3 regions of the Mesobacillus sp. MER 48 genome follow, and region 3 is predicted to be linked to each of the others. Evidence: riboswitches for the same ligand, from Rfam matches in the RefSeq annotation. Region 3 holds a riboswitch; each other region holds the start of a gene.
The links. A riboswitch is a leader RNA that binds a small molecule or an ion and turns the genes downstream of it on or off. The one in region 3 is predicted to bind S-adenosylmethionine.

Region 1 (10,344 bases), on a different contig from region 3:
AAAGTGAAGATAACAAACGGAATGTCCATTAGCTCACGGTTCCATAGATCGGAAAAGCGAGCTGCCGGGAAAGCCAGCCAATAGGACAGTGTCAGCGCGATAAACGATATGATTCCAAGGGTGAGTCCCCATAAAATCTGGCGCGTGGCAGTTGTCATATGCGTTTCACCTCGATATTCCCGACGATCATCGAGGTGAAGATTTTTACCTTTTGCCCAGCCTCTTCGTAACCAGGGGTCTGCACGTACAGACTTTGGTTCAGCACCCTGCCTTCCTGGTGTCCGAAAACTTCGGCGGAGCCAACAATCGATGAATGGCGGAGAGTGACTTCCACATCATATGGCACGTATACCTTTACATTTCCGATGATATTCCGGATGAAAATCACCGTCTCGCCTTTTGGCAGCACCGTCATGCTCAAGTCGATCACGCTGTCGCCAATTCCGGTCTGGATGTTGACATCATCCCACTCATATACATGTGAAGGTGTTTCCTGATGTCCAAACAAGCGATTTTTAAAAAGCGGCGGTTTCTCAATCACCATTTCCTTGCTGACTTCCTTTTCAGGCTTCTGTAAAACTGGCGTAATCAATTCAGGCTTCTTTTTTGATTGGATATACTGATATACCAGATAGATCAGTACCGCCAACAGGAAAAACCTGAAGGTCATCATGCTGAAAACGCTGCTCAGGAAAAAGAATAATCCCGCCCAGAACAGCACCTTTCCTGATTTTTTCGGCATTAAAGAGCGTCCAAAGTAAATCATCGCTCCACTTGCCAGAAGGGAGAAAATCAGCCCTTCGTTGAAAAAAGAAACTTCCAGCAAAAGGAGGATCACTCCGGTAATCACAATCCAGCTGACATAATCATTTTTCATCTTGTTCAACACGGTGTTTTCCCCCTTCCTTTTTAAATATTTGGGATTAAGTTTACTGTGGAATGAAGTTGAAGTTCAATAGAGGTGATATCCAAAAGGCGCAGCTGCCTGCGCCTTTATAGAATACCATGTTTTGCCTATTAAATAGTATGGGTTTCTTTATTTTCGAACTCTTTTTCGAGCTGGGCAATCCTTGCGTCAATCGTATTACGGTGATAGTTGCTGTTCACCTTTTCTTCTAATTGATCAAGATAGGCTTCCATATCCGTGAACCTAGAATAGGCTTTGTCGGAGCCATCGCTGTGGTCAAGCACCTGGTCCATCCGGTAATTGGCACGAGTAACATTCTCACGGCCCATCAATTCGAGTCGTCGGATGTGCATATCCTTCAATTTATGCTTCATGTCTTCATATTTATGTTCGAGCTCCACCTGCTGCTTGCCTGCATTTTCCATCGCTTCCTTCAGTCGGGCTGAGCGTTCTTCATATTGAACCTGTTCCCTGCTGGCAAACTCCTGAAGTTCCGCTTCCCCCGCTCTCATCGCGATTTCCGTCTGATGTCTCCGTTTGTCTGCCATTTCAATTGCCTGCTGGTATTCCCGGGCAAACTGTTCCTTAAGCTGGCCCTGGCGTTCAAGCAGCTTCGCGACCTTTTCAGTCTCCGCTTCACATTCACGAAGATACTGGTTCAACAGTGCAATCGGGTTCTTTCTTTCCTTCTGGTCAAGTGCCTCATGAAGATCTGCCATTACAGTGTTTTTGATTCTTGTTAATAGATTAGCCATTTACAATCTCTCCTTTTTTTTCGCATATAGTAGTGTTTCAGCAGCCTAGTTGTTTTTCATTTCTGCCCATTGCTTCTCGAAGTTGACAAATGGATCGTTTGCTTCTTTCATTGCTACTTCTTTTTTGTCCCAGTTCTTGTATACAAGGTAAAGGACGTAAGCTGCTGCGATTCCCAGGATTGCTGGCACATTTGAAGCTGCAGCCATCAAGATGATGAACCCGGCTATTCCCCAGCCGATTTTTCCGGCTGTCGAGTGAGCCTTTAAAAATTGCTTTACGACAAAGTAAAGCACCAGCAAGCTCACGCCGAGACCCACAAGCGGACCAAGGTTTGACATCAGTACCATTGCAGCGATGAAGCCGGCAAACAGTAAACCAAATTTTTTCATGTTCAATTCCTCCTTATCTCTTATGTACTCATCTTACCTTTGCCGTAAAAAATCCATAACGTGCCTGAGCTTGATTTTCAGGTAGGTCCTGAGGCTTAGCACCATACCGGACCGGTCGTCACTCTTGCGTTTTCCTCTCATAAAAATACCCCGGTGACAGCTTCACCGGGGTATTTCTTCCGTTCCTTATTTTGTGATGAACATCTGAGTCCAATAGTGTCCATAATCCCCGCCTGCAGCATGCCCGACACCAATGTGGGTGTATGCAGGGCTAAGGATATTTTTGCGATGTCCAGGGCTGTTCATCCATGATTGGACTACTTCGTGGGGGGTCCTCTGCCCCGCTGCTATATTTTCAGCCGCGCTCCTGTGGTTGACTCCAAAATTCCTCATCATGGTGAATGGACTGCCGTATGTAGGGCTTGTATGGGAAAAGTAACTTTTATCTCTCATTTCTGCAGATTTGTAACGCGCAACCCTTGAAAGCTGCCAGTCAGCTGCCACTGGCTTAAGTCCATTCTTCGCCCGCTCGTGGTTCGTCAACTGGATGACCTGGCTTTCAATACTCTTTGCGGCGCTTAAATTAGGGATATTGACTCGCTGGCCAGGATAAATCAATCTAGGATTCTTGAATTGCTGGTTAGCACCGATAAGTTCCGAAAGGCCAACCTTGAACCTGACCGAAATTTTCCATAAAGAGTCCCCATTCTGAACCGTATAGACTTGTTGCGCGAATGATGCGGTCGGAAAAGCCATACTCATTAAAACAAGGGCCAATATTATTTTTTTTACCATCTTCACTCCTCCTCAACTGATAGGATGAGAAGATTTGATAAAAATATACAGTTGAATATTGAACTAACAAGAAAACATCACTTTAACAATGCATATAGTTTTATCAAGGGAGGAATGAGGATTATGGGATATCTATGGGTTATGACGATCGGTTATGTCATTTGTCTCGGCCTGCTTGGCGGTACTTTAATGTTTTTCATTACCTCTGCTTTTGATTTCGATGATGCAAGCCGGATTGATTTACTGGATACTAAAGAGAAAGAATAGCAAAAGCTGGCTGCTAAATTGATGCAGCCAGCTTTTATCGTTTGAACATCCCGGAATCATAAATTGTTATTTTCAGAGACGATAAAAAAAGCTGCCAATGGCAGCCTTTTCTATCGATTAAAAATCACGAGTGTTGTCAAAACGAGTGTTAGCCGGGTTGTCCGATGTTAGAGGTGCATCAACCGGGTTGGTGGTTCTTGTTCCGTCCAAACCAGTGGTTGTTGTACCATCATTCAGGCCGACTCTGTTCTCTTCACGCTCGACGACTACAAGGATTTTGCCTTCTTTTACATAGCCTTCGTAACGTTCTGCTTCATCTTCCGGAATACCCATTCCGATTAATGCTCCGGCCAATCCGCCGGCACCTGCGCCTACTGCAGCACCAGTAAGTGTCGCAGCAATCGGGCCTGCAGCTACGATTGGGCCGATTCCAGGAATCGCTAGTGCTCCGATGCCTGCCAGTAATCCTGTAAGGCCGCCTAATATGCCGCCTGTTGCCGCACCTGCAGCAAGACCTTCCTCAGTCTTTGTACCGGTTGCTTCGTTGACGTGATCAATCTCATCGTCGTTTTTACTAATAACAGAGATATCGTCGGTATTGTACCCTTGCCTCTTCAGGTCCTCTACGGCCTGGATTGCGTCTTGCTCGTTATCATATACTCCAACAAGATGTTTTTCATGTTCAAACATAATAAAAGCCTCCTTTAGACGAGTAGTCCTTTTAAAGATACCCGCATACAGGAGGTGTAAACCTGATGTCGAAGGATTATTGGCTGTGGGTATAGACGGATACGGTCCTGTTCAAGGAAGAAGAAACTTGTGTCAGGTTCTCAGCCGTCAAGGTCAATTCCCTGACCGTCTCTCCCTGATTTTCAAACCCTGCTGCCATTTCGGCAATCCCGGCTGCATTTGTTTGTAAAATGACATTCGTTTCACTATTCATCGTCAACAATTTATCTGTCTGCTGATTCAAATCTGCAGTGTACTGGCTGATGGTGCCAATTTCCTTCTGGATGGACAGAATCCCATCCCGCATCTCATTATATTGCATTTCAACATTGCCGAATAACTTGCTACCCTTTTGGACTTCCATGCTTCCGCCTGACATAACATCCACCATCTGTTTAATGTCACTGCGGACAACCTCGATCGTTTCCTGGATTTGCCGGGATGCATGAAGCGATTGCTCAGCCAATAATCGCACTTCATCGGCCACGACAGCAAAACCCTTCCCCTGTTCCCCTGCGCGTGCAGCTTCGATAGCCGCGTTCAATGCCAGCAGATTCGTTTGGTTGGCAATTCCAGAAATGATACTGACGATCTCTTCGATTTTATTCGTCTTTTCAGCCAGTGATTCAGCATCCCGGGCAGCCTGCCTCGTAATCTGATCCATCCGTCCCACCTGTGTGCTCGTTTCACTGATGAACGTCTGGCCTTGTTCACTTTTAACAGCATTGGTCGTGGACATTGTCTCAATCCGATTCGATAGTTCAGCAATCTCGCTGATTCTTTGCACCATATTATCAACAATATCACTCAGCACTGCCGAATGGCCCTGCTGCTGTTCAGCACCTGCAGAGACTTGAAGAATGGAAGCTTTTATTCTCTCGCTTTCATTTTCATGGACCTGTGAATTCTCGAATAGCTTTCTTGCAGAGTCGTGCAAAACCCGGGTATTGTCCTGGCATTGGGCTACGAGCAGCCTTAATTGACTGATCATCGCATCAAAATGGGAGGTCAGCTTCCCAATCTCATCTTTTGAATCACTGGCCAGTTCCACTGCCAGATCACCCTGAACAATTCTCTGTGTCGCTTGTGTGAGGCGATCGATGGGCTTGAATACCCTTCTGAATAAAATAATGATGAAAACAAGGCACCCTATTGAAATAAGTGAACCCGCAATGGCTGTCGAATACATACTCCTGGATACCAGTTCGGCTGGATCAGAGTCTACTTTGAATGAATTCAGCAAGTAAAAATTGTATAACGTCGAAATGGCATAAACAAAGAATAACAAGCCAAAAAAAGCAAACACCTTTGTTTTCAACGAAAGGTCCCGCATACTATCCACTCCTGTAAAATCCCCAGCGCGAACACTGGGGATGAATGATCTTTCTATCATAATATCGGCATTTCCAGAAAATTTTCCATCCTATTCAACAGCTTTAGCCAGCGCAGCTTCAAATTGTGAAACGATATCCTCTCCGTGCTCAATTCCGACCGAAATCCTCACCAGACGATAAGTGATGCCAAGTTCTTCCTGCGCCTCAGGAGGGAGTGCGCGATGGGAGGTTTTCAGCGGATGGGAGACGGTGGTTTCGACGCCCGCAAGTGTCGGAACGATTTTTACCCAGCCAAGCGATTTGAAAAACTGGGCAGGATCCACATGCTCCGCCAGCTCAATTGATACGATAGCCCCAAATCCTTGTTCAGCTTCTGCGAATGGATAGTATACCTTTGCGATATTCTTATTTTCCCGAAGACTTTCGGCAAGCAATCTGGCATTCTCCGATTGTGCTTTCATTCTCAAGGCAAGCGTCTTCAAGCCTCTGCAGGTCAGCCACGCTTCAAATGGACTCAGATTCGCCCCAAGGTTGACGATTCTCGCGCGTGCTTCGGCAATCAGTTCTTTCCTGCCAACAATGACGCCTGAAGTGACATCGCTATGCCCGCCAATATATTTTGTCGCACTGTGGACAACCAGATCGGCACCGCCTTCATATGGACGCACATGGAGCGGAGTGGCAAACGTATTATCAACTAATACAACGAGTTTTTTAATCTTTGCCAGCTCGATGACTTCATCCAGCTTTTCAACGCGAAGCAGCGGATTCGTGATCGACTCTGTGTATAGAAGCTTTGTATTATGCTTGATGGCGTTTGTGACATTGCCCAAATCCGAGAACGGCACGAACGTTGTTTCAATCCCGAAGCGCTCAAGCTCTGCTTTTAGCATATGGAAGCTACCTCCATACACATCGTCCGCCGCAACAATATGGTCCCCACTCTTCACAACTGCCAGGACACCTGCCAAAATTGCAGCCAATCCAGATGAAGCCGCCACACCATCCTCTGCATGCTCAAGAGCCGCTACCGCTTGCCCGAGTTCATCCGTATTCGGATTGCCGACCCTGGAGTACAAATAATTGCCCTCACCCTGATAAAAACCCTCCAATTCATCAAGATCATTGAAGGTAAAAGCTGAAGTCTGGTAAATCGGTGTTGCCTTGCTTTTAATACCCTGCTGCTTAGTATGTACAGAGTGAAGCACTTCCGTTTCAAATCTGTTGTTCGTCATTTCATCCACCTGCTTTTAAAAAATATAAAAACCTCTCCAAATAAGGAGAGGTTCCAATTGCTAAGCCTCTCTTATCTTCAGAAATCGTTCTTCAGGAATTAGCACCTTTCAATGAAAAAAGAAGGTTGCCGGGCTTCGCAGGGCCTGTCCCTCCGCCGCTCTGGATAAGAGTTATTGATTTAAAATCATTAATATTAGCAGAAGTATATCAATATCGCTGTAAATTCGTCAATGAACGATTTTCTAAAGATTTGTGAAGTCAATCTTCTGGATCACTGTCAAGCAAATCCCATGGTGTGATGACACCGATTGGCTTTCCGTGGCGGTCGCCTGTTTCCGTGATAATGACCGCCTGGAGCTTCTTGCCCCTCGTGTGGTAACGCTCGAATAATTCCTCAATATGGTATAAAGATGCTTCCTCATCCACAAACGTCACGAAATAATTTTTCCCCTTGGTCAGCAATTCTTTCACCCGCACATCTTCAAAGTGAACGACACTGTCGGAAAAATGCTTCGCCATCCACTGGATGATCTCTGTTGAAGTCAGCAGTGCAACATATTTATCATCCTTGTCATAGACCGGGAATCTCGTAAAATCAAACTTGTTGATGACCTTAAGCACATCTTTTAGATAAGCATCCTCATAATAATAAAACACGGGACTGGTCGCGATTGATAATGCCGTCTGCGGCTTCTCGAACTCCTTCGCGATTTCCTCAATCCGCTCGACTACCTCGATATGCGGCTCGGCAATATAATAATCCGCATTCACCCGTTCGTGGACAATCGCATTCCGCAGCTTGGCAAACTGATGCAGTTCACTTTTATACTTGCGGACCAATGAATGATTCTTATAGCCAGAGTACAGCAGCTCGACAAACGCATCGCTGTCCGTCCCCTTCACCATTTCCTTCAGCGCTTTATGGATCCGGTTAAAAGCCGTTTCAAACTTGCCGGATTGTTCTTTATGCTTTACCTCTTGATTTTCTGAAGACGCCTGAGAAGCAGAAGCTTTTTGCGATTTTTCAATGCCTGTGTTTTGGTTTTTTGCTTTGTCACTGATTTGATTTATGGCTTTTGTGCTGTTCTGATTCGTTGTTTTTACGTTACTTTTGTTTGTCTTTTTGCTGTTGTTTTGATCCGTTGTTTTACCGTTTTCTTGAGTTGTTGCTTTACCGTTGTTCTGTTTTGTTGTTTTAGCGTTATCTTGGGTAGTTGCTTTGCCGTTGTTCTGTTTTGTTGTTTTAGTGTTATCTTGAGTCGTTATTTTGCTGTTTCTCTTTTTTGATGGTTTACCATTATTCTGATCGATTACTTTGCTTCTATCCTGCTTTGTTATTTTGCTGGAATCTTTTTTCGGCAGATCGTCAACGTTCTCTTCGGCACGCTTGAGGCGGTTATCGTCAACTGCCGGTCTTGGATTGGTTCGAAGATATGAATTGTTGCCGGTTTTCTTATTCTTGTTTCTATTGTGTTGATTTTTCCTTTTTTTCGACGTTGTCTGTTGCTTATTGGATCTATGTTTAACCTGAATTTCGTTAGCCAAAATGGTCCCTCCGTTGTTTCGAATCACTTCCCTACTCATTACCCCAAAACACGCATTTACTAATCATGGATATATAATGTTGAATTTCCAGATGACTTTTAAGTTTGATACAATAAGTATAGTACATACAATGCAATTAGAAAGTAGATTTTTATAGAAAAGGGTTTGATATTTAGTGGCAGCAACAAAGAAAAAAAGAGTCATAAAAGAGGTCACACAGCTTGTGACAATTACAATCGGGGCGATTATCGCTGCATTCGGGCTTGATATGTTCCTCGTCCCCAACGCCATCCTTGACGGAGGTGTCATCGGCCTTTCGATTATTGCAGCGGAATTGACCAACGTCTCGATGAGTATTTTCCTGATCCTGTTCAATCTGCCTTTCCTTTATATCGGATATAAGAGAATGGGCATGAAATTCACGCTTCGGACGCTGTACGGTGTCATTATTTTATCCGTAACGACAGCGTATTTCCATCACTTCGACCGGGTGACGGATGATTTATTTTTGGCCACCATCATCGGCGCCGTCATCCTCGGAACCGGTGTCGGCCTCGTCATCCGCGCTGGCGGGGCGCTTGACGGCACCGAAATCATCGCGATCCTTGTCAGCAAGAAGCGCACCGTGTCCGTTGGGCAGATCGTCATGATCATGAACTTGTTCATCTTCCTTTTGGCCGCCTTGCTCGTGTTCAGTTGGGAAACAGCCATGTACTCGATCATCACCTATTTTATCGCCTTTAAGATGATTGACGTCGTCGTTGAGGGTATGGAAGAGTTAAAATCGGTCACAATCATTTCCGATGTCCCGGAAGAAATCGCCGAAGCCCTGCTGAAGCAATTAGGACGCGGCATGACCTATATCCAGGGCCAGGGCGTTTTTTCAAGCGAACCAAAGAAAATCATCTATACGATCGTCAGCCGGATTGAATTGTCCACCCTGCGCTCGGTGGTTGATGATATCGATCCGAACGCGCTTGTCGCAATCGAGAATGTGGCCGATGTATCAGGGAGTAATTTTGATAAGGGCAGCGGGCATTAAAAAATGCAGACTTGGTCGAATAATCCATGAATGTGGTCGAATAAATTAAAAATCCGCCAAATTATTTTAAAATGTGGTCGAATTAACTCCAAAAGTGGTCGAATTATTTATTTTTTCGCCAATACAATTTCTAAAAGAGCTCAATCCTTATATAAAAATGCCCCTGCGAGGAAATTGCAGGGGCATTTTACTGTTAATCAATCGGATTATTGAATTTTTTCTCTTTCTGGCCGGTTGTAAACTCGACTAGCTCTTCTGGTGTGTTATTGCCTTTTTTCTTATTGTTGTTACGCTGGGCGTTTCCGTTGCCTAGCTTTTGCTTACCCATGCTTCCTCGCTCCTTTTAATGGATTCAAGGTGTAGTATGGATTTTTTCGTTTACGTTTATTCCAAGTTCGGGTGCACGGCGGACCCTGGTTGCCTGTTCGTAGGCATATGCAAGCTTGATCAGCAGCGGTTCGCTGAAGGCTGTGCCCGTGAAAGTGATTCCCACCGGTTCTCCTTCTTCCGTGTAGTCAGCTGGTACCGTTACTGACGGATAGCCCGACTTAGAGCCGATCGTCGAGCCGTCCATAGGGAAGAGCACCACATCTGCTCCGTATTCCTTCAGGGCATAGTCAATTCCCTGTTCCCTGGCCATATACAGATTGTACTCGAGTTCTTCGAGGTACTCTGCTTCCGTCAAAGCACCGCTTGTCGCTTCTGATTTCAGCAGCACTTCCTGGCCGTACTTCAGCGTTCTCTCACCATGCTGATAATTAAAGGCAATGACATCCGCGAGCGTCTTGATTGGGATATTCAGTCCATTTAAATAAGCATTCAGATCAGCCTTGAATTCATAGCTTAAAACATTGTGTCCCCACTTCGCTTTTGCTGCTGGGATTGCAGCTTCAATAACCTCAGCGCCAAGTTCCTCCAATTTTTCAAGCGCTTTTTGAAAAATTTGTTCCTGTTCCTTAGTCCATTTACCTATATACTCTTCCCTGGCAACAGCAATCTTTGTGCCTTTTAATGCTTTTTTATCGAAAAGAGAGTCATGGTTGAATTCAGCTAAACTTACCATTGTTGCCGGGTCTTGCGGATCCTGCCCGGCAATCGCTTCTAAAAGATACACTGCATCCTTGACGGTTCTCGCCATCGGCCCTGCCGTGTCCTGGGTGTGGGCAATCGGGATGATGCCGCTGCGGCTGACCAGTCCGACTGTTGGCTTGATGCCAACCAGGGAATTCTGTGAGGAGGGGTTTAAAATCGAGCCATCCGTTTCCGTACCAACCGCAGCCGCCGCCAGATTCGCTGCAATCGACGCACCTGATCCTGCGCTTGAGCCACCGACTTCGAACTTGC
Region 2 (10,344 bases), on a different contig from region 3:
TTTTCCAGACATGGTACACGCCTGGCGGGCCTGTTAAAATTACAACGAAGGAACATTCTGTCCTGATTACCGGGTATGATGAAAACTTCGTCTATTTCAATGATCCTTTATCAAATGAAAAAAATAAAAAAGCACCCATTAAGGATTTCGCAGAATCCTGGGTGCAGATGGGAAGGCAGGCCATCACCTACCTTCCCTAATTTTTAAGATTGTAATACTTTTTGAGCCTCATACTCCTTCTGGAAGGAGTATTTTTTTTCGACATACACATCATGCCACATCATGAACATCAGAACTGTCCAGATTTTACGGCTGTTATCCGCCTTGTTCTGGCAGTGTTCATCCAATAGTCTTAAAACGTAAGACTTATTGATAAGATGTTCTGTGTTGCTTTCCTTGATGATGTTCTTTGCCCACTCGTTCATTTCATTCTTAAGCCAGTGTCTGATTGGCACCGGGAAGCCGAGTTTCTTGCGGGTAAGCACGTGGTCAGGGACCACTCCTTCTGCCGCTTTTCGCAAAATATACTTCGTTGTATTATTCGCTGTCTTCAGGCTTGTCGGAATCTTTGAAGCTGTTTCAAAAACAACCTTATCCAGGAATGGTACGCGAAGCTCCAAAGAATGAGCCATCGTCATCTTATCTGCTTTCAATAAAATATCGCCGCGCATCCATGTGTGGATGTCGATGTATTGCATTGTATCAACCGGATCATAGCCTCTGCTTTCACGATATAAAGGCTTCGTGACATCCCTGTAATCGTACTGGCCGTTATAAACATGCAGCAGTTCGCTCTTCTCTTTTTCCGTGAACATCTTCGCGTTTCCGATATAACGCTCCTCCATTGGAGTCACGCCGCGCTCGATGAAGCTCTTGCCTCTCATACCCTCTGGCATCATTTTGGAAATGCCCTTAAGCATCGCCTTCCCTACTCCGGGAATTTTATTGAATACCTCGAGGTCTTGCGGTTCGCGGTAAATATTATAGCCCCCGAACAATTCATCGGCACCTTCACCGGAAAGGACTACCGTTACATGCTTCCTTGCCTCACGGGCAACGAAATACAAAGGTATGGCTGCCGGATCAGCAAGCGGGTCATCCATATGCCACATGATTTTAGGAAGTTCATCCATGTATTCCTGCGGGCTGATCACATAGCTGATATTTTCAACACCGAGTCGATCAGCCGTTTCCTTGGCGACGTCAATCTCGCTGAAGCCATTCTGTTCAAATCCGACAGAGAATGTTTTGATTCCAGGATGGTATTGCTTCGCAATCGATGCGATGATAGAAGAATCAATCCCGCCGGAAAGGAAAGAACCAACCGGCACATCACTGCGCATGTGGATTTTCACCGATTCGAACAGGACATCCCTGATCTCCTTCGTGAATTCATCCTCAGATTTTTGGATTGGCGAGAAGCTCGCTTTCCAATAACGCTTGATTTCCATAGGTGAACCGATTTTCTTTGTAAAATAATGCCCTGGCTCAAGCTTGTAGATGCCTTCAGACATTGTATTAGGTTCTGGGACAAATTGATAAGTTAAATAGTGCTGCAGTGCCTTATAATCAATCACATCATTCTGCAGCGCAAGCAAAATGCTTTTCTTTTCAGAACCGAAGAATGTGCGATTTTCATCTTCAAAATAGAAGAATGGCTTGATGCCGAAATGGTCACGTGCACCGTAAAGGACTTGTTCCTGCTTATCCCAGATGACAAATGCGAACATTCCGCGCAGCTTGTCTACAGCCTGCTCCTTAAGGTGGCTGTATAGGGCAATGATGACTTCAGTATCAGAGTGCGTTTCGAAAGTCAGTCCTTCTTCAATCAACTCTTCACGAAGTTCGAGATAGTTGTAGATTTCCCCGTTAAAAATGATCCAATAGCGTTCATTTTCATAAGTCAATGGCTGATGGCCAGCCTCAAGGTCGATGATGCTCAGACGGCGGAAGCCGAACTGGATATGCTCATCATAGAAATACCCATCATCATCAGGCCCGCGGTGGGTGATGATGTCATTCATATTTTTGAACAGCTGCTTATCATCGCTGCTGAATTCCTGTGCATTTTCATGTACACAACCGATAAAGCCACACATTATGTACTTCACCTTCTCCATTTCAGAAAAAATTTATTGTGATTTTCCAGTAATTTTACTTCCAAAAAACATACCATCTAATACTACCATTAAACGCAAAATTTTTGCAGTAAAATCTGAGGGAAATTTAAGGTAATACTTTATTTTACACCTTTTGGACCAGGTGCAAACCTTGAAAATATCTGGCGCTCCCTAATTAGACGGCAAATAATAAAGGGAGTTACATATTTCTATGCAACTCCCGTTGTTCCTTTTTATTTACCTTGAGCCTGAGTGCGGAGTGCCTCTGCCTTGTCTGTACGCTCCCATGGAAGGTCAACGTCAGAACGGCCGAAGTGTCCGTATGCAGCTGTCTGCTTGTAGATTGGCTTGCGCAGGTCAAGCATGTTGATGATTCCAGCTGGACGAAGGTCGAAGTTGTTTTCAACAACATCGATCAATACATCTTCGCTTACCTTGCCTGTTCCGAACGTATCGATTGAGATAGATACCGGACGGGCAACACCGATTGCGTAAGCAAGCTGAACTTCAACTTTTTCAGCAAGGCCTGCAGCGACGATGTTTTTCGCAACATAACGCGCAGCGTATGCAGCTGAACGGTCAACTTTTGTAGGATCCTTACCAGAGAATGCGCCTCCGCCGTGGCGAGCGTATCCGCCGTAAGTATCAACGATGATTTTGCGGCCAGTAAGACCTGCGTCACCCTGTGGTCCGCCGATTACGAAACGGCCAGTTGGGTTGATGAAGTATTTTGTGTTTTCATCGATCAGCTCTGCCGGTACGACAGGGTTGATGACATGTTCTTTAAGATTGCGCTGGATTTGCTCAAGCGAAACTTCAGGATGGTGCTGTGTTGAGATAACGATTGTGTCGATGCGGACTGGCTTGTCATTCTCATCGTATTCTACCGTTACCTGAGTTTTTCCGTCCGGACGAAGATATGGAAGGATTTCTTCCTTGCGCACTTCAGTCAGGCGGCGGGAAATTTTGTGCGCCAATGAAATCGGAAGCGGCATAAGCTCTTTCGTTTCATTACATGCAAAACCGAACATCAAGCCCTGGTCGCCAGCTCCGATTGCTTCGATTTCTGCATCGGACATTTGTCCTTCACGTGCTTCAAGAGCCTGGTCAACACCCATCGCGATGTCTGCAGACTGCTCGTCAATGGAAGTTAACACTGCGCAAGTTTCAGCGTCAAAGCCGTACTTCGCGCGAGTATAGCCAATTTCCTTGACAGTTTCACGTACGATTTTAGGAATATCTACGTATGTAGATGTTGTGATTTCGCCTGCAACTAGTACAAGGCCAGTTGTAACTGATGTTTCAGCAGCAACACGTGCGTTAGCATCTTTAGCAAGGATCGCATCCAAAATCGCGTCAGAAATCTGGTCGCAAATTTTATCCGGATGGCCTTCTGTTACTGATTCAGAAGTGAACAAACGGCGTTTGTTTGACATCTGAGTTCCTCCCTCATGTATAAAAATTGATCGAGGCTGTCCCAATACAAACCTCGGTTTGATACGGTACTCATTCCCTATGTAGTATGAAATAAACGCTGAGTTTTTATTAGAAAAATTTGTTTAAGATTCATGGTGAATTTCTTTTTTTCCTAATTTTCACCCACGGGAGCAATGACACCAAAGAAGGCAGTCCAGTTGCATTTCTATGCATCGGACAGAAAAAAGCAATATAAAAAACCTCTCCAATTGTGAGGAAAGGTTTTAGCTTTAACCGCGCCTTTCGCTCTTATCGTTCAAGGGCAATTCCCTTGCGTCAGGTTAGCACCTTTGCCCGGAAAAGATCAGCTGATTCTTAGGCTGTTTTTCTCGTTTGCAGGTTGCTGGGTTTCATTGGGCCTGTCCCTCCACCAGCTCGGGATAAGAGAGTATCCGTTCAAATCAAAATCATAACGAACCTGTCTGGCCATGTCAATCATTTTCTCGACAAAAATGTCGATTGTTGTTGAAACCATTTCTTTAAAATAGGCTCTGTTAAAGCCCAATGTTGTTTTTACACCTGTTGATTGTAGTGGAAGGCGCGTAGGCTCCTGCGGGCGCAGCTGGTTAGGTGAGACCCCGCAGGAGCAAAGCGACGAGGAGGCTCAGCGCCAGCCAAGAAGAATTTGGTCTTTGAAAAAGCTGGCACTTGAGCTTTTTCATAATTCTTCCCCCGCGGAAAGCGAAGCGCCTGGAACAAAAATCAACAGTCTTGTTTAACAGAGCCTTAAAATAAAAAGTTGTCAAACCAACCCATATTACTTGACTATATAAAGAAAGAATTATATAACGCAAGTTAGGTACAAGGTAATTTTTTCATCATTAGTATAGATTAATTGAAGCAATGTGTTATACTATTACCGAGATGTAAACACTTACAAATTATCATTCTTTCAAGAAAAGTGGAAGCGCCTTGACCTGCCGCGGCAAGCGTTGGAGGCTGACCAGCGAAGTCGTTTTTTGTCTTCATTGGGCAGACCAAAATCGAAAAGTATAGCCGTCTGCCCAGAAACGCAGAAACTGGAGACTCCGGCAATGAAGCGTTTTTTGCTTCGGCGGGCGGAGTTGAAGTTTCTGAATTTCTAGGAGGCGACACTAGCCAAGCGACTCGAGCGGTCAGGCGCTGGAACTGGATTCTCGAAAGTTGATATACGTATTTTGAATCTATAAAAAAGGAAGGTATCCTCCGATGAACGTTGTAGGAATATCAAATGAACTTTCAGCATTATTAAAAGGAAGCAATGTACAGGTACAGCTATCTGTGCCCCAGCTTGTCGAAAAGGTCCTGAACCGCAACGAAGGGCTTCTGACATCAACTGGAGCAGTAAGAGCGACTACTGGTAAATATACTGGCCGTTCACCTAAAGATAAATTCATTGTCGAAGAAGAATCCGTGAAAGACAAAATTGACTGGGGCTCGGTCAATCAGCCGATCTCCGAGGAATCCTTCACGAAGCTATATAATAAGGTATTGAAGTTCCTTAAAGATAAAGAGGAAGTTTTCGTATTCAAGGGATTCGCCGGCGCGGATAAGAAATACCGCCTGCCAATCCAGGTCATCAATGAATACGCATGGCACAACCTGTTTGCCCATCAATTGTTCATCCGTCCGACTGAGGAAGAGCTTCCTGAGCATGAATCCGAGTTTACGGTCATTTCGGCTCCTACTTTCAAAGCAGATCCAGAGGTTGATGGAACAAACTCAGAAACATTCATCATTGTTTCCTTCGAACAGCGCGTCGTCTTGATCGGCGGAACGGAATATGCGGGCGAAATGAAGAAATCGATTTTCTCCGTGATGAACTATATACTTCCGGAAAATGGAATCCTTTCGATGCACTGCTCAGCGAATGTAGGCCGCGAAGGGGATGTAGCATTGTTCTTCGGACTATCTGGCACAGGCAAAACAACTTTATCTGCTGATAATAATCGCCGTTTGATCGGTGACGATGAGCATGGCTGGTCACCTAATGGTGTGTTCAACATCGAAGGCGGCTGCTATGCGAAATGCATCAACTTGTCCAAGGAAAAAGAACCGCAAATCTTTGATGCAATCCGCTTTGGATCTGTTCTTGAGAACGTCGTAGTCGATGACGAAACACGCGTGGCCGATTATGATGACGGCAGCCTGACAGAAAACACTCGTGCAGCCTATCCGATCCAGGCTATCGAAAACATCGTGGACCCAAGCATAGCGGGGCATCCAAACGCAATCGTATTCCTGACAGCTGACGCTTTCGGAGTCTTGCCTCCAATCGCCAGGCTGACAAAGGAACAAGCAATGTATCACTTCCTGAGCGGATACACTTCGAAGCTTGCTGGAACAGAACGCGGCATCACTTCACCACAGGCAACATTCTCAACATGCTTCGGTTCTCCATTCCTTCCGCTTGCAGCCACAAGGTACGCGGAAATGCTTGGTGAAAAAATCGATGAGCACAACGCAAAGGTATTCCTCGTGAATACAGGATGGACAGGCGGAGAGTATGGAACCGGCAGCCGCATGAAGCTGGCGTACACTCGCGCGATGGTCCAGGCAGCACTTGAAGGCGAACTGAACAACGTCGAAACCGCCAAAGACGAAATCTTTGGCCTCGATATCCCGCTGCACGTACCAGGTGTACCTGACGATGTCCTCCAGCCAGTCAAAACATGGAGTGACAAGGAAGCCTACTACGCAAAAGCAAACGAACTCGCAGACCAGTTCCGTGACAACTTCAAAAAGTTCACAAACGTACCGTCTGAAATCGAAGAAAAAGGCGGACCAACCGTTAAATAAGAATTTGATCGAGGCCATCTCTGGAAAAGAGATGGCCTTTGATTTTATTATTTTGTTATTCATAAATGGATTCTTATATTGAGCAAAGCCACAATCCCGTTCCCTTGTAGGACAGGGCACCAATAAAGCCCTTTGCTGACCTAAATTCCCGTTCCATCCGAAAACAGGGCACCAATAAAGATACACTTTGCACACTTGATTGTTTTTCTAACAGCTAGCACCAGCCCTATTCAAAAAAAACAGAGCACAGTATGTGCCCTGCTCAGTTTGTAGAGTTCAAGGAAACTAATTGATACGTAATGGTTGTTTCATTTTCTGTCCACTCGACCTTTGAAATGACTCCTGTTCCAGTCAGGTCGCCTTCGATCGTCTTTTTGACTTCTACTGGAATGTCAATTGGATAAAGCCTGTAGCCTTCCTTTTTCAAAGAGAAGAAGTTGTCTTCGAGCCTTTTTTCGCGGCCCTTTGTCACGATCATTGTATTCAACTCTAATGGCATCCCCATCATTTTTCGCTCCTATTCGCAAGTAACTTCAAATTCATTTTATCATTGTTGCGGCTGTGATTTCATCCAATTCGTTAAATCGTTGACCACTTTCCGGTTCATCACCGGTGGAAAATAGTGCGTATATTCATCAAAGTACCAGCTTTCGACAGGCATGTCCAACTCTTTTAACCGTTTCTCGATCCGATAGGAGTGTTCAACCGACACATTGCGGTCATTGCGGCCGTGGATCAGCAGCACAGGTGCTTCAAGGTTTTCGATTTCGTATAAGGGCGTCCTGAATTTATATCGATTCGGCACTTTTTTCGGCGATCCGCCAATTACCCTTTTCATCATTCTTCGCAAGTCTTTTCTTTCCACATAGGTTAAAAACATATCGGTTACACCGCCCCAGGTGACAACTGAGGCTGTCTCCGGAAATTGAATGGCAGTCAGCAAAGCCATCAAACCGCCTCGGGAAAACCCAAAGACATGAACCCTTTCAACCCCTTGCAGTGATTGAAGCAGCCTAAAGCCGGCATAGGCATCGTCACGGTCATTACCGCCAAAATCTTCATCCCCTTCACCACCCTGGTTGCCACGGTAAAAAGGAGCAAAAACCGTAAAGCCTTCGGAAGCGAATTGGGCAATCCGGGCTGGCCTCACCTTCCCGACATTTTTGATTCCGCCACGAAGGTAAAGGAACCCTTCTGCCCCGCTTCCTTCAGCCGGTCTTGCCAGCAGCCCTTTGACACGCAGCCCGCCTGCAAAATAAGTAACCATTTCAAGTTCGACTTTTGGGTTGGGAGAAGGAAACTTATATGCTGATATGATTTGACCGTCATTGTCCACCGTCATCACTCCTCTTATATGAATTTTTTTCTATTTTGCTACTGGGCATTCACACATTTTTTCTCTCCTCATACATTATCGTAAGCCCAATTTAAGACAGATTTTAGGAGGCATCTATATGAAAAAATGGTTCAAAGCCGGTTTTGCTTTATTTTTGGTTGCCATACTTATTATACCTCTTGCAGCCTGCAGTCAAGACAAGGTACAGACTGTTAAAGTGGCAGAGGTAACTCGTTCAATTTTCTATGCTCCTCAATATGTTGCCCTTGCCAAAGGATTTTTTGAGGAAGAAGGACTGAAAATCGAGCTCACTACAGCTTGGGGCGGCGACAAGACAATGACCGCCGTGCTTTCGAATGCGGCAGATGTTGCACTAGTTGGCTCGGAAACTTCCATTTACGTTTATGCCCAGGATTCAAACGACCCGGTCATCAACTTTGCCCAGCTGACCCAGACGGATGGCACCTTCCTTGTTTCCAGAGAGAAGATCGACAATTTTTCATGGGATCAGCTGAAGGGATCTACCTATCTCGGACAGCGTACAGGCGGAATGCCGCAAATGGTCGGTGAATTCGTGCTCAAAAAACACGATATTGATCCGAAACAAGATTTAAAGATGATCCAAAATATTGATTACGCCAATATTCCAAATGCCTTTGCTTCCGGAACCGGCGACTTTGTGCAGCTATTCGAGCCGCAGGCAAGCATGTTTGAAAAAGAAGGCAAAGGTCATATCGTCGCATCATTCGGTACTGAATCCGGTCATGTACCTTATACCACATTCATGGCAAAACAAAGCTACATGAAGGAAAACCCGGAAACGATTGAAAAGTTCACCCGTGCCGTTTACAAAGCACAGAAATGGGTCGATTCCCACAGTGCCAAAGAAACCGCTGAAGCCATACAGGAATACTTTAAAGATACAGATTTAGCGCTGATCGAAACAGTGGTTGACCGTTATAAGAGCCAGGGTTCATACGCAACTGACCCAATCCTTGATGAGGAAGAGTGGAACAATCTCCAGGCCATCATGGATGAAGCCGGGGAACTTCCTAAGCAAGTCAGCCATGACACTTTAGTCAATACAGAAGTGGCAGGAAAAGTCATGAAATAACAGGAGGTTGCAGCCTAATGGACTTTTTGACATTAAGAGGGATTCATCACACTTATTTTACAAAAACATCCGCTGTCACTGCGCTGAATGACATTTCACTCGATGTCCAGGAAGGGGAATTCGTCTCCTTCCTGGGTCCGAGCGGCTGCGGCAAGACGACACTGCTTTCGATTATCGCAGGGCTGATCGAACCTTCTGACGGCAAGGTAAAACTCGAAGGGAAATCTGTCAAAGAGGCTTCGAACCAGACCGGATACATGCTGCAGCAGGATTACTTATTCCCCTGGAAAACGATTGAGGAAAATATATTGCTAGGATTAAAGATCAGCGGAACATTGGAAGAGTCAAAAAAAGAGGAAGTTTTAGCGCTGCTGGGACAGATGGGGCTGGAGAATGTAGAAAAACTTTATCCTAAACAGCTGTCCGGCGGGATGCGCCAGCGTGTGGCCCTGGTGCGGACACTGGCAACAGAACCCAAGCTGCTCATGCTCGATGAACCGTTTTCCGCCCTCGATTATCAAACGAAATTGAAGCTCGAGGACCTGGTTTCAAATACATTCAAGTCGTTTGGAAAAACAGCGATTTTGGTCACCCATGATATCGGGGAAGCCATCGCGATGAGTGATCGCATATTCCTGTTCTCACCAAGGCCAGGCCGCTTGCATAAAACCTTTTCATTGCCGGAAGAGCTTAGAAACCTGAGCCCTTTTGAGGCGAGAAATCACCCTTTATACAATGATCTGTTCCAGACAATATGGAAGGAGTTGGAATCCGTTGAACCAGAAGAAAACTGAACTCCTTCATCAACAGTATCTGAAAAAGCTGAGCAGAGAGCAGAAAAAAGTCCGCCTCTATCAATTGTTGATTTTCATCGTTTTTTTTGCAAGCTGGGAAATATCAAGCCAGCAAAAATGGATTGATCCTCTACTCTTCAGTTCACCCTCAAAAGTCTGGAATCTGCTGATTGAGAAGACGCTCGACGGTTCGCTCGCTGTCAACCTTGGCATAACACTGGCAGAGACTGTTCTCGGATTCATCCTGGGTACCCTCGCCGGAACCATACTCGCCGCAATACTATGGTGGTCCCCGCTGCTATCAAGAATACTGGACCCGTACCTCGTCATTTTGAATTCAATGCCAAAAGTGGCATTAGGGCCGATCCTGATTGTCGCGCTGGGGACCAATATGACCTCCATTATTGCAATGGGAGCCATCATCTCCGTGATCATCACGACAATCGTGGTCTACACCTCTTTTAAAGAAGTGGATCCCAACTATTTAAGAGTGCTGCAAACATTCGGTGCCACAAGGACGCAGTGCTTCAGGGAAGCCATCCTGCCAGCCTCATTCCCGACCATCATTTCAACCTTGAAAGTGAATGTCGGCCTTAGCTGGGTAGGCGTCATGGTTGGAGAATTCCTCGTTTCGGCACGTGGACTTGGATACATGATCATCTATGGATTCCAGGTATTCAACTTCACGCTCGTGTTCCTGTCGCTGCTGGTCATCGCTGTGTTCGC
Region 3 (10,344 bases):
CGATTTTCATTTTCTTATAAAGATCCTCTACAACATCCATTTGCAGATTAGGACTGAGCAAAATATAATTCAGCTGACTGGCACGATATTCATCCATGTGCTGATAGGTCATTTTCTGGCTTTTTTCCAGTTCTTCAGTGATCAATTTAAGAGTTTTGAAAAGCTCTGAACGATTGACCGGCTTCAGAAGATAATCTCTCACCTTATACTTGATCGCTTCCTTGGCATAAGTGAAATCATCATAGCCACTTAGGATCACAATGGCTGTTTTGATTTCTCTTTGCTGGATTTCCTTGATCAGCTGGATACCATCCATCCTCGGCATTTTAATATCAGTGATCACGATATCTGGTTCATTTTCAGCTATTAGTTCAAGGGCTTCCTGTCCATCACTGGCAATAAAAGTAGTAAACTCTGGATGCTCTCTCTTAATCATTGCCTGTATGCCCAATCGGATATTTTTCTCATCATCAGCTATAAGGACTTTATACACTTTGGCTGCCCCCTTTCATAATTTTGCAAGGCATTTTTAATGTCACCATCGTGAATTCGCCTTTGACACTTGTAACAAACACTCCATACTCTGTTCCATAGTAAAGCTTGATCCTCTCATTCACATTGTGGATCCCAATGCCATTGCCGCCTTTGGAACCATGATTTTGATGTTCCTCACCAGTTTGGAGGGATCTGTTGAGGGCCTCGCACTGCTCTTGCGTCATCCCAACGCCATTATCCTCGATCTCAATAGTGACATAGTCATCAGAATACCTCGCGCTCACCTGCAGGATGCCTCTGTCTTTCTGGTTGTTCGGAATAATTCCATGTTTAATCGCATTTTCGATAATCGGCTGCAGTGACATTTTCAGGACTTCCTGGTCCCGCAATTCGTTTGGGACATCAATCGTTAAAGTCAGCTGCCCATCCAGACGCAGATTCATGATATCTACATAGTTTTTTATATAATTGAGTTCTTCTTCCAGGATCACAAAGTCATTTTTCCATTTAAGATTATAACGCATCATTTCCCCAAGCGAGGTTACTGCATCAGAAATAGCGTACTCCCCTTCTATTTCTGCCATCATTTTGATGTTTTCCAATGTGTTATACAGAAAGTGGGAATCAATCTGGGTCTTCAGTGCCTTTAATTCGGTTTCCTTTGCGGCTGCCTGCTTATTGACAGCTTCAGCAATCAGTCCGTTCATTTTACCAAGCAGGCTTTTAAAATGAAATGCCAGTTCTGAAATCTCATCCTGACCGTCAACCTCTACATCCACGGAAAAATCCCCGTGCCCGACTCGCTCCATTGAATCCTTCAGTTTGTACATTTTTTTCAAGAGCAATAAGACCAATACATAGGTGACAAAAGAAAGAATAATAACTAAAAAGATAATTCCGCTAAAAATAACATTCCTTGTCTTGGCAGTTTCAGCATAAAGGCTCTCAAGTGAAATGACATTCAGCAGATAGGCATCCAAATCTTCGATGTAGGCTGTAATGACTAGATATGGAGTTTCATTGTTTTCAAACTGAAAACTGCCAGTGCCTTCGTGTTTTGATTTATTGAATTTCAGTTTGAGCTCTTCTGTGTCAATTCCCTCATCTTCAAAAAAGGTATGATGGAAGTTCCTGATCATGTTGTTGTCTTTGTCGATCACGACATACACTGAATCAGGATCCTGAACAGATCCGAACATCTTAGGAAAAAAGTTTTTCAGGAACATATTGATTTCGATGATCCCTAAATGTTCGTCCTTTGGATAATCCAGTTCCCGCAACAAAGAAATTTTCGCCGTGTTTTGTGATGGCAGCCGTTCCAGAACATCCTCTGTCTGCTGGTCAAACCACCATACCTCCATGCCATTCCTGTTGATGACTTCATCTCTCCATGGCTTTTGCATGATCCGTTCTTCCTTGAAGAGAATCGGCCACATCTCGGTTACATATGGATTGGTCGTATAAAGGCGGATATTTTCTATGGCAGGGTTATTTGCCTGCAGCCTGGTGACATTCGAAAGCTCGTTCATCCTGAAATCTATTAACTGGTCGACGTTCGCTTCATTTCGGCTTTTAACGAAATCAATGAATTCCATATCTGAAACGACCATCTGGGCCGTCCTTCTCATGGATTCTATATTGTTTTTAATGTGGATTTTTTCAATTTCCAAAGCATTTTCACTCTTGATGCTGATTTCGGTTATCGCCCTGTCATATACGTTACTGGAATAGATGGAGATAAAAATGATAATCGGAATAATGATAATGATGATATATAAGGCAATTAGCTTTTGTTGCAGGGAAAGGCGGTCAAACCAGGTCGCTGCCTCTTTAATTTTTTTATGAAAGTCCACTTTAATCACACCCAACATTTATCCACATTCAAATGATACATCTTAAGTATTAAAAGTAGCGTGAAAAAGTGTTTCAATATTTTGAAGTCTAACAGGATTCACGCACGCCCAACGTAAAAGCAGGAATAGACTGTCCCTTCAAGAAAATTAATTCTAAAAGGAACAGTCTTTCCGAATGTTACTTAATTTGCTGCATCAAGTTTTTTCTTATTGTTTTCATATACTTCCTGCTGATACTTTTCCACTTTTTCATAGCCGAAAGAATCACGTTTCTTCAGGAAGTCGTTGTAGAGTTTATCGAACTCTTTATCGGATTTAGCAAGCAGAAGCTTAGGAAGTGTTTTACCCCATTCTTGTGCGATCTTGCTTGCTGCGACACCTTCTGTGGAAGTTCCAGTTGGGCTGATGCCATCAAACTCTGCATAGCTGACTGTTTTTCCTTTTGTCCAGTCTTCCATTTGCTTGAATGGTTCAGAAGCTGGCGGTGCCCATGCGAGGCTCATGTTTGTATCCATAAGCATCCAGTACTTGAATGAAGCACCATACTGCTGGTCAAAAGCTGCGCGGTCCTTATTCAGCAGATCCAATACTTCCGGTTTGAATTCAGGCTTACCGTTTGCCATATCATATGTTTCGCCCTCTTTACCCATATAAAGGTCCATTTGTCCTTCTTCGCTGATCAGGTAAGTCAGGAATTGAATTGCTCTTTCTTTATCTTTTACATCTTTGGAAATCAGAGTCACTGTCCATCCTGAGATGCTGTCACCAGCCAAAGCAGGTGCGTCTCCATTTGAGTTAGCAGGTCCGTCTACTGCAATATATACGGAGTTAGGATCTTTAGCATACAATGCGTGTTGTTGTGCTGCAAGGTCACTTCGCTGATAAAGCATTGCGAAGTATCTGCCTTGTGAGATCTTTTCTTCCATTTGCGGACGCTTATCAATGAAGATGTCCTTAGCAAGAAGCCCTTTGTCATTTGCTTCTCTAAAAGTTTTTAACCATGCAAGATACTCTGGATCCTGGCTGCGGTCATAAACCTTTCCGTCTTTTTCCATCGGGATGTTAAGGAAGTTTTGCAAATAGCCTTCAAGGGAAGTGTTTCCTACATCCGTAAATTCATTTAAGCCGAAAGGAATCAGCGGTGCGCCGTTCACTTCAGGGAATTTTTCTTTGGCAGCTTCAAGCGCCTTCAAGAATCCTTCAGGCGTGCTCATATCAGGGCTGCCGATTGCTTCATACATATCTTTTCTTACAAGAAATGTCTGGTTTGATGGCTTAAGGTCTTTATATTTGTCAAAATCTTTTGGTGATGAAGAAGCATTTGGATAACCGTAAGTATTGCCATCTTCCTGCTTATACCATTCAATCTTTGCTCCATCTGCTACCTTAAAGAAATACGGATCATACTGGTCAGCAAGTTCATTCAATGGAAGGACAAGCTCGCCTTCGATCATCTTCTTGACAGCATCTTCCCACCAGCCGATCGTGATGAAATCAGGAAGCTTGCCTGATGCAATCATCGTGTTCATTTTCTCAGCTTCGTTGCCTGCTGGTGAAATGAAGTTGACAGAAACACCAGTTTTATCTGTTACATACTTTGAAACAACATCGTCGCCCCATTTATGTGCGAACCAGGAAAAGTTCACATACCAATCAAAAGTAATCGGTTCCTTGTTGGACTGCCATCCAGGTGCATTGACTGTTGCTTTTGGTTTGTCTGTGTCCTTTTCATCGGAAGCGTTTTCATTTGCCTTGTTGGAACAACCTGAAAACAATGCCAAAACCAAAGATAGAACAAGCATTAGTGAAAAGCCTTTGGAAAGAAATTTTCTCCTCATTTTTTGACCCTCTCTCTTGTTTGTTTTTTTTGGGCCACATTATTCAATGTACACTGCTTTGAAAAAGCGGGAAAGGCTTTTTTCAAAAAACCAGCCTTTCCCAAGATCATAAGGGGTATCTTTCATGAAAAAGCAGTACTCAATTAATAATGAAGCCGGGTATTATTTAAATTTCTTCTAAGAAGAAAAATTTAAATCATTGTTAATAGAATCAACCTTTTACTGATCCAATCAGCATTCCTTTTACAAAGTATTTCTGCAGGAATGGATAGACCAGCATGATCGGAAGCGTCGTTACAACCATTGTTGCCAGTTTGATTGACTGAGAGGTTACTGTCTTCGTTGCAATCGAGCCCGCTGCATTCGTCATCATCTGATTTGAACTTGACTCAGCAACAACCTTGTATAAATAAGTCTGGATTGGCTGCAGGTCAGGGTTATTCACAAAGATGACTCCGGCAAAATAGTCATTCCACTGGTAGACACCCTGGAACAGTGCGATGGTAGCGATAACAGGCATTGACAGCGGGATGATTACTTTGATAAAAATCATAAAGTCATTTGCCCCATCTATTTTTGCTGCTTCCTCAAGAGAAGTTGGCAATTCCCTGAAGAAGGAAACAAAGATGATCAGATGGAAGAAGTTGAACATTGTCGGAATGATATACACTAGGAAGTTATCAAACAACCCAAGGTCCCTGATCAACAGGAAGTAGGGAATCAATCCGCCGCTGAAAAACATCGTGATGACACCGACCAGCATGTAGAAGTTCCTGCCGTAAAGGTCTCGTCTCGAAATGGCATAAGCAACCATCGCTGTAAAAAATACATGGGTGATTGTGCCGATAACCGTTTTGGCAATGGTCACACCAAATGATGTAACAATGCCAGGTGTTTCAAAAACAGCCTTATAGTTTGCAAAAGTGAACTCACGCGGCCACCAGTAGATACCGCCTCGCATGGCATCGACACCATCATTCAGTGAGTTGACGAGAACATACCAGATTGGGTAGACCGTGATGCCGCAGATAAAGAGCATAATGAGAATGTTAACGTTGTCGAAGATATATTCGCTTGTTGTTCGCCGGTTCCGTTTAAAAAGCTTAAACACAACCTCACCCCCTTAGAATAAAGATGTTCCATTCAGTTTCTTCGTAATCTTGTTCGCAGACAGGAGCAGGATGAAGGCGATGATCGCTTTCAATAAACCAACTGCTGTTGCGTATGAGTAGCGGGCATTTTGCAGACCCATCTGATAGACGTAAATATCAATAACGTTACTGGCGCTCTCATTCAATGAGTTTCGCAAAATCAAGATCTGATCGAAGTTTGAATTCAGGACACCGCTTACAGCAAGAATGAACAAGATTGTGATGGTTGGGCGAATTGACGGCAATGTGACATGCCACATTTTTTGGAACCGGTTTGCTCCATCAATTGTGGATGATTCGTATAGTTCCGGAGATACACCAGCAATAGCTGCCAGATAGATGATTGCTGACCATCCAAGTTCTTTCCAAATATCCGAGAGAATGACAATCGCCCAGAAGTTATCCGGCTCAGCCAGGAAATTCGTCCGTTCACTGATCAACCCTAAACCTAGCAAAATATCATTGATGACACCGATATCCGCCAGCCATGTAGTCAAGATGCCTCCAAGTACAACCCATGAAATAAAATGCGGCAAGTAAGAAATTGTCTGAACCGCTTTCTTTAGCTTCATAGATGTTAGTTCATTAAGCAAAAGAGCAAAAATGATTGGGAGCGGGAAACCGATAATCAATTTAATCAAGCTGATTCCCAGGGTATTTTTGAGGACAATCCAGAAATTCTCATCCTGCAGGAATTCCTTAAACTGCATCAATCCAACCCATGGTGCCTCCGAAATCGTCTTGATGATGCTATATTCCTTGAACGCGATGATCAGCCCATACATTGGGATATAGTTAAAGATGAACATCCATACTACACCCAGAAGCGCCATCGTCTGCAAATACTTTTGTGAAATGATTGTCTTTTTGATTTTTTGGTATTTTTCTTTTTTTGTTGCCTTTTCGATAATGGTGTCAGTAACTTGTTGTTCGACTGGCTGTTCTATCTTGACTTCCATTTCTTCACCACCTTGGCTGCTTTGTCTTTCTTGTATCTTCATCATAAAAAAAAGGGCTTACATTTATAAGCCATCGAATTTTGCTTATGGTACCAATTTTTTAGTTTTGGAAAAATCGGCCAAAATATTGATACCATCACATTGTTATCGTTTTCATTTTTTCGGGAGGAGAAGATTTTAAGTTGTCCTTAATATAAAAAAACTGTGCACCAGACTAATGGTTCAGTCCGGTGCACAGTTTTCTCAGCTTTTTATCCAGTTTTTATCCTAATGCCACGTCGAGGATCATCATGATGGCGAATCCAAACATGAGGCTTAATGATGCCAAATCGCTGTTGCCGTTTTCCTGGGATCCAGGGATTACTTCTTCGGCTACCACGAAAATCATCGCTCCGGCTGCAAAGCTTAGCGCATACGGCAGAAGTGGCTGGATGAACATGACAGCGGCTGCTCCAATCATTGCGGCAACTGGTTCGACCATGCCTGAAAACTGGCCGTACATGAAGCTTTTCTTTCTTGACATTCCTACTTGCCGAAGTGGCATCGATACTGCGACACCTTCCGGGAAGTTCTGGATACCGATTCCTATTGCAAGCGCAATCGCGCCCATAAGCGAAGCCGAAGGAAAGCCTGCAGCTGCAGCTCCGAAAGCCACTCCGACCGCGAGACCTTCGGGGATGTTGTGCAAGGTAATGGCCAAGACCATCAAAGTACTTCGTCTTTTCTTTTCGGGATGGATTCCCTCAGCTTTTTCCATTGATAAATTAGGATGTAAATGGGGCATCAATTTATCTACGACCATTAAGAACAACCCGCCTAAAAGAAAACCAGTCGCAGCAGGCATCCAGCTCGGCAGGCTTCCTCCCTCACCCATTTCAATCGCAGGAGCAAGTAGTGACCAGAAACTTGCAGCAATCATAACTCCTGCCGCGAGACCCATCATACTATCCAAAAACTTTTGGTTTGGATTTTTCGTTGTAAATACTAAAGCAGCGCCCAAAGCAGTCATTCCCCAGGTAAACAAAGTCCCAATCAGCGCCTGGACAACCGGATGGAATCCCATGAAAAAATCAAGCATCTTTTTTCCTCCTAAGACTTGCTCTGTAATCAAATGTAACTCATTTTAATGTATTATATGGATAATGAAGTGGTGAATATATCTTGTTCTGCATAAATCAGACGGCGCTAAGTTTGTTTTATCAAGATTACTACATTCAATACGTAATTCCAATCCTATTTATTTTTTATCTGAAGGCACTGAGCCAGATGAATGGATTTTCACGAAAAAAAGGGATACGCTAATAAAATAGTTCATACATGGAAGGGAATTAAATCATGATTGCAAAAACAGAAGAAGATTTTAACGGATTAAAAGAAATTGGCAGGATTGTCGGCATGATTCGGGAGGAATTGGTGCAAAAGACAGTGCCCGGAATTACCACAAAGGAACTCGACGAGCTAGCAGGCGCCATGTTTGAAGAAAATGGAGCGATTTCTGCTCCGAAAGGCGAATACAATTTCCCAGGATACACCTGCATCAGTGTGAATGAAGAAGTAGCACACGGGATTCCAGGGAGCCGCGTCATTAAAGAAGGTGATATCGTTAATATCGATGTTTCCGGATCAAAAAATGGTTATTTTGCCGATACAGGAATCTCCTTTGTCGTTGGCCAAGGTGATCCGATTTTAACGAAGATATGCGAAACAGCTGTTGAGGCTTTTGAAGCAGGCTTGAAAAAGGCGAAACCCGGATCGAAGAAAAGCGGACTGGGCAAGGCGGTTATGGCGACTGCGCGGAAAAACGGACTTAATGTAATTAAAAACCTTACAGGACATGGAATCGGGCGGACCATCCATGAAGCTCCCGATCACATCTACAACTATAATGAGCCATGGGATGACGAGCTATTGAAAGAAGGAATGGTCATCGCTTTTGAGCCATTCATCTCCACTGGTGAGGAAGAAGTTTTCCAATACGAACATGATGAGTGGACTTATGTCACGGAAAACAGCTTTGTTGCACAATGTGAGCATACAATCATCCTCACTAAAAATGGACCTATCGTTATTACCAGATAAAATTCCACTTGAACCCCTTGCCGATGCAGGGGTTTTTGTATTTTTATCGGCTCTCTGCCATTTAATACTAAATTCCTATTTTTCGTGTTTCTAAAAAAATTCCCACAAAATGATTGACACATTATCTGTGACGCAGTAAAGTAATAAACAAGATTTACAACTCAATATTCGTTACTTCTTATCAAGAGAGGTTGAGGGACTGGCCCTATGACACCTCGGCAGCGGACTCCTATGGAGGACTGTGCCAAATCCAGCAAGCGTGAGCTTGACAGATAAGAAGAGGCCGACTTTTTAATTCATGTCCTCTTCTTTCTGAAGGGGACTTTTTATTTTCCAATAATCCCCATCTACAAATTAATATCGAGACTTTCTTATCAAGAGAGGCGGAGGGACTGGCCCTATGAAGCCTCGGCAGCGGACTCACATTGAGGACTGTGCCAAATCCAGCAAGCAATAGCTTGGGAGATAAGAAGAGATCTTGTCCTGCATTCGTTGCGGCATGCCTCTTCCTGTTTCCTGGAAGAGGTTTTTTTCTTTTTTAAGAAACTATAAACTTTTGTATTAAATTAGTGTCTAGCTACAGCGCCTAGCCCCTCGAGTCGCTTCGGTCCGCCCAATGAAGTCAAAGAACGACTTCACCGGTCGGCCCTCCAGCGCTTGTCGGGGCTGAACAAGGCGCTTGCGCTTTTCAATCTACAAAGGAGGAAGACTGTTGATTACATTTGAACAAGTGGAGAAAGTTTATGAAAGCCGCGGGAAAAAGGTACCGGCACTTAATGGAATTGATCTGGAAATCAAAGAAGGAGAGATATTTGGGGTCATTGGTTTTAGCGGAGCAGGAAAAAGTTCACTGATCCGCTGTGTGAATCTGTTGGAACGCCCGACATCCGGCCGGGTGATTGTCGATGGCTGCGACATGACTTCCCTTTCACTTAAAGAAGTCCGTGAGGTTAAAAGGAATATCGGGATGGTGTTCCAGCATTTCAATCTTTTGAACTCCAAGACCGTATTTGAAAATGTCGCAATGCCGCTTGTCCTCGGTAAGGTTCCGAAGGCGAAAATCAAAGAGCGGGTTTATCAGCTCCTCGACTTTGTAGGTCTCGCTGATAAGGCGGACAATTATCCGGACCAGCTTTCAGGCGGACAAAAACAGCGAATCGGCATTGCCCGTGCGCTGGCAACCCAGCCAAAGATCCTGCTTTGTGATGAAGCAACTTCGGCCCTGGATCCGCAGACTACAAGTTCGATTCTTCAGCTTTTGAAAAAAATCAACAAGGAGTACAACATCACGATATTAATCATTACCCACGAAATGTCTGTCATCAGGGAAATCTGTGACCGGGTGGCGGTCATCGAGGAAGGTAAAATCATTGAGGAAGGCTCAGTATTTGAAGTTTTTTCAGCTCCCAAAACAGTAACAGCCAGAAATTTTGTCAGCACCATCATGAATGACAATATTCCAGATTCCGTCCGCAGAATCATCAAAGGACATTCGGGGCTTCAAAAGGTATTTAGGATCAACTTCGTCGGTGAGTCAGCAGGCGAGCCGCTGCTGTCACAGCTGTCAAAGAATTTTGATATCCATGTCAATGTTCTGTTTGGAAATATCACCGAGCTTCAGGGAATTCCATTCGGCAACCTGATTGTCGAGTTCCAGGGAAGTGATAAAGAAATTTTAAGGGCTCTTAATTTTATCAATCAGCAAAAAGTCAACATAAAGGAAGTGACCGCACATGCTAGTTAATTCAGAACAAATCATCCAGGCATTAATTGAAACACTGCAAATGGTCGCGTTCTCCCTGCTGTTTTCGGCAGTCCTTGGAGTTCCCCTTGGAATTGCGCTTGTCGTGACGAGAAAAGGCCATTTGCTAGAAAATGCACCTGTCTTCAATGTACTTAACAGTGTCATCAACGTATTCCGATCAGTGCCATTCATCATCCTGCTGGTCGCAATCATTCCGCTGACCCG

Region 1: it holds a riboswitch for S-adenosylmethionine, as region 3 does, so the genes downstream of both, M3593_RS15205 (trans-sulfuration enzyme family protein) here and M3593_RS18890 (methionine ABC transporter ATP-binding protein) in region 3, are expected to answer to the same signal.
Region 2: it holds a riboswitch for S-adenosylmethionine, as region 3 does, so the genes downstream of both, metK (methionine adenosyltransferase) here and M3593_RS18890 (methionine ABC transporter ATP-binding protein) in region 3, are expected to answer to the same signal.

Annotation. Positions count from the first base shown of each region.
Region 1 covers NZ_JAMAUR010000004.1:77,650-87,993, reverse strand. The annotation lists gene M3593_RS15245 (sensor histidine kinase) at 1-158, opposite strand, end outside; gene liaF (cell wall-active antibiotics response protein LiaF) at 155-889, opposite strand; gene M3593_RS15235 (PspA/IM30 family protein) at 1,018-1,662, opposite strand; gene M3593_RS15230 (lmo0954 family membrane protein) at 1,708-2,052, opposite strand; gene safA (SafA/ExsA family spore coat assembly protein) at 2,239-2,847, opposite strand; gene M3593_RS15220 (hypothetical protein) at 2,971-3,114, shown strand; gene M3593_RS15215 (YflT domain-containing protein) at 3,232-3,804, opposite strand; gene M3593_RS15210 (methyl-accepting chemotaxis protein) at 3,881-5,176, opposite strand; gene M3593_RS15205 (trans-sulfuration enzyme family protein) at 5,267-6,412, opposite strand; SAM riboswitch class I at 6,481-6,583, opposite strand; gene M3593_RS15200 (CBS domain-containing protein) at 6,672-7,958, opposite strand; gene M3593_RS15195 (YitT family protein) at 8,134-9,000, shown strand; gene M3593_RS24060 (hypothetical protein) at 9,194-9,328, opposite strand; gene M3593_RS15190 (amidase family protein) at 9,353-10,344, opposite strand, start outside.
Region 2 covers NZ_JAMAUR010000009.1:21,419-31,762, reverse strand. The annotation lists gene M3593_RS20920 (C39 family peptidase) at 1-200, shown strand, start outside; gene asnB (asparagine synthase (glutamine-hydrolyzing)) at 204-2,099, opposite strand; gene metK (methionine adenosyltransferase) at 2,354-3,556, opposite strand; SAM riboswitch class I at 3,843-3,983, opposite strand; gene pckA (phosphoenolpyruvate carboxykinase (ATP)) at 4,785-6,374, shown strand; gene M3593_RS20900 (DUF2584 domain-containing protein) at 6,637-6,879, opposite strand; gene M3593_RS20895 (alpha/beta hydrolase family protein) at 6,922-7,710, opposite strand; gene M3593_RS20890 (ABC transporter substrate-binding protein) at 7,829-8,824, shown strand; gene M3593_RS20885 (ABC transporter ATP-binding protein) at 8,842-9,618, shown strand; gene M3593_RS20880 (ABC transporter permease) at 9,599-10,344, shown strand, end outside.
Region 3 covers NZ_JAMAUR010000006.1:148,455-158,798, reverse strand. The annotation lists gene M3593_RS24305 (response regulator) at 1-493, opposite strand, end outside; gene M3593_RS24300 (sensor histidine kinase) at 486-2,348, opposite strand; gene M3593_RS18915 (type 2 periplasmic-binding domain-containing protein) at 2,531-4,186, opposite strand; gene M3593_RS18910 (carbohydrate ABC transporter permease) at 4,398-5,225, opposite strand; gene M3593_RS18905 (ABC transporter permease) at 5,310-6,296, opposite strand; gene M3593_RS18900 (ZIP family metal transporter) at 6,559-7,374, opposite strand; gene map (type I methionyl aminopeptidase) at 7,632-8,375, shown strand; SAM riboswitch class I at 8,551-8,654, shown strand; SAM riboswitch class I at 8,744-8,847, shown strand; gene M3593_RS18890 (methionine ABC transporter ATP-binding protein) at 9,088-10,119, shown strand; gene M3593_RS18885 (methionine ABC transporter permease) at 10,109-10,344, shown strand, end outside.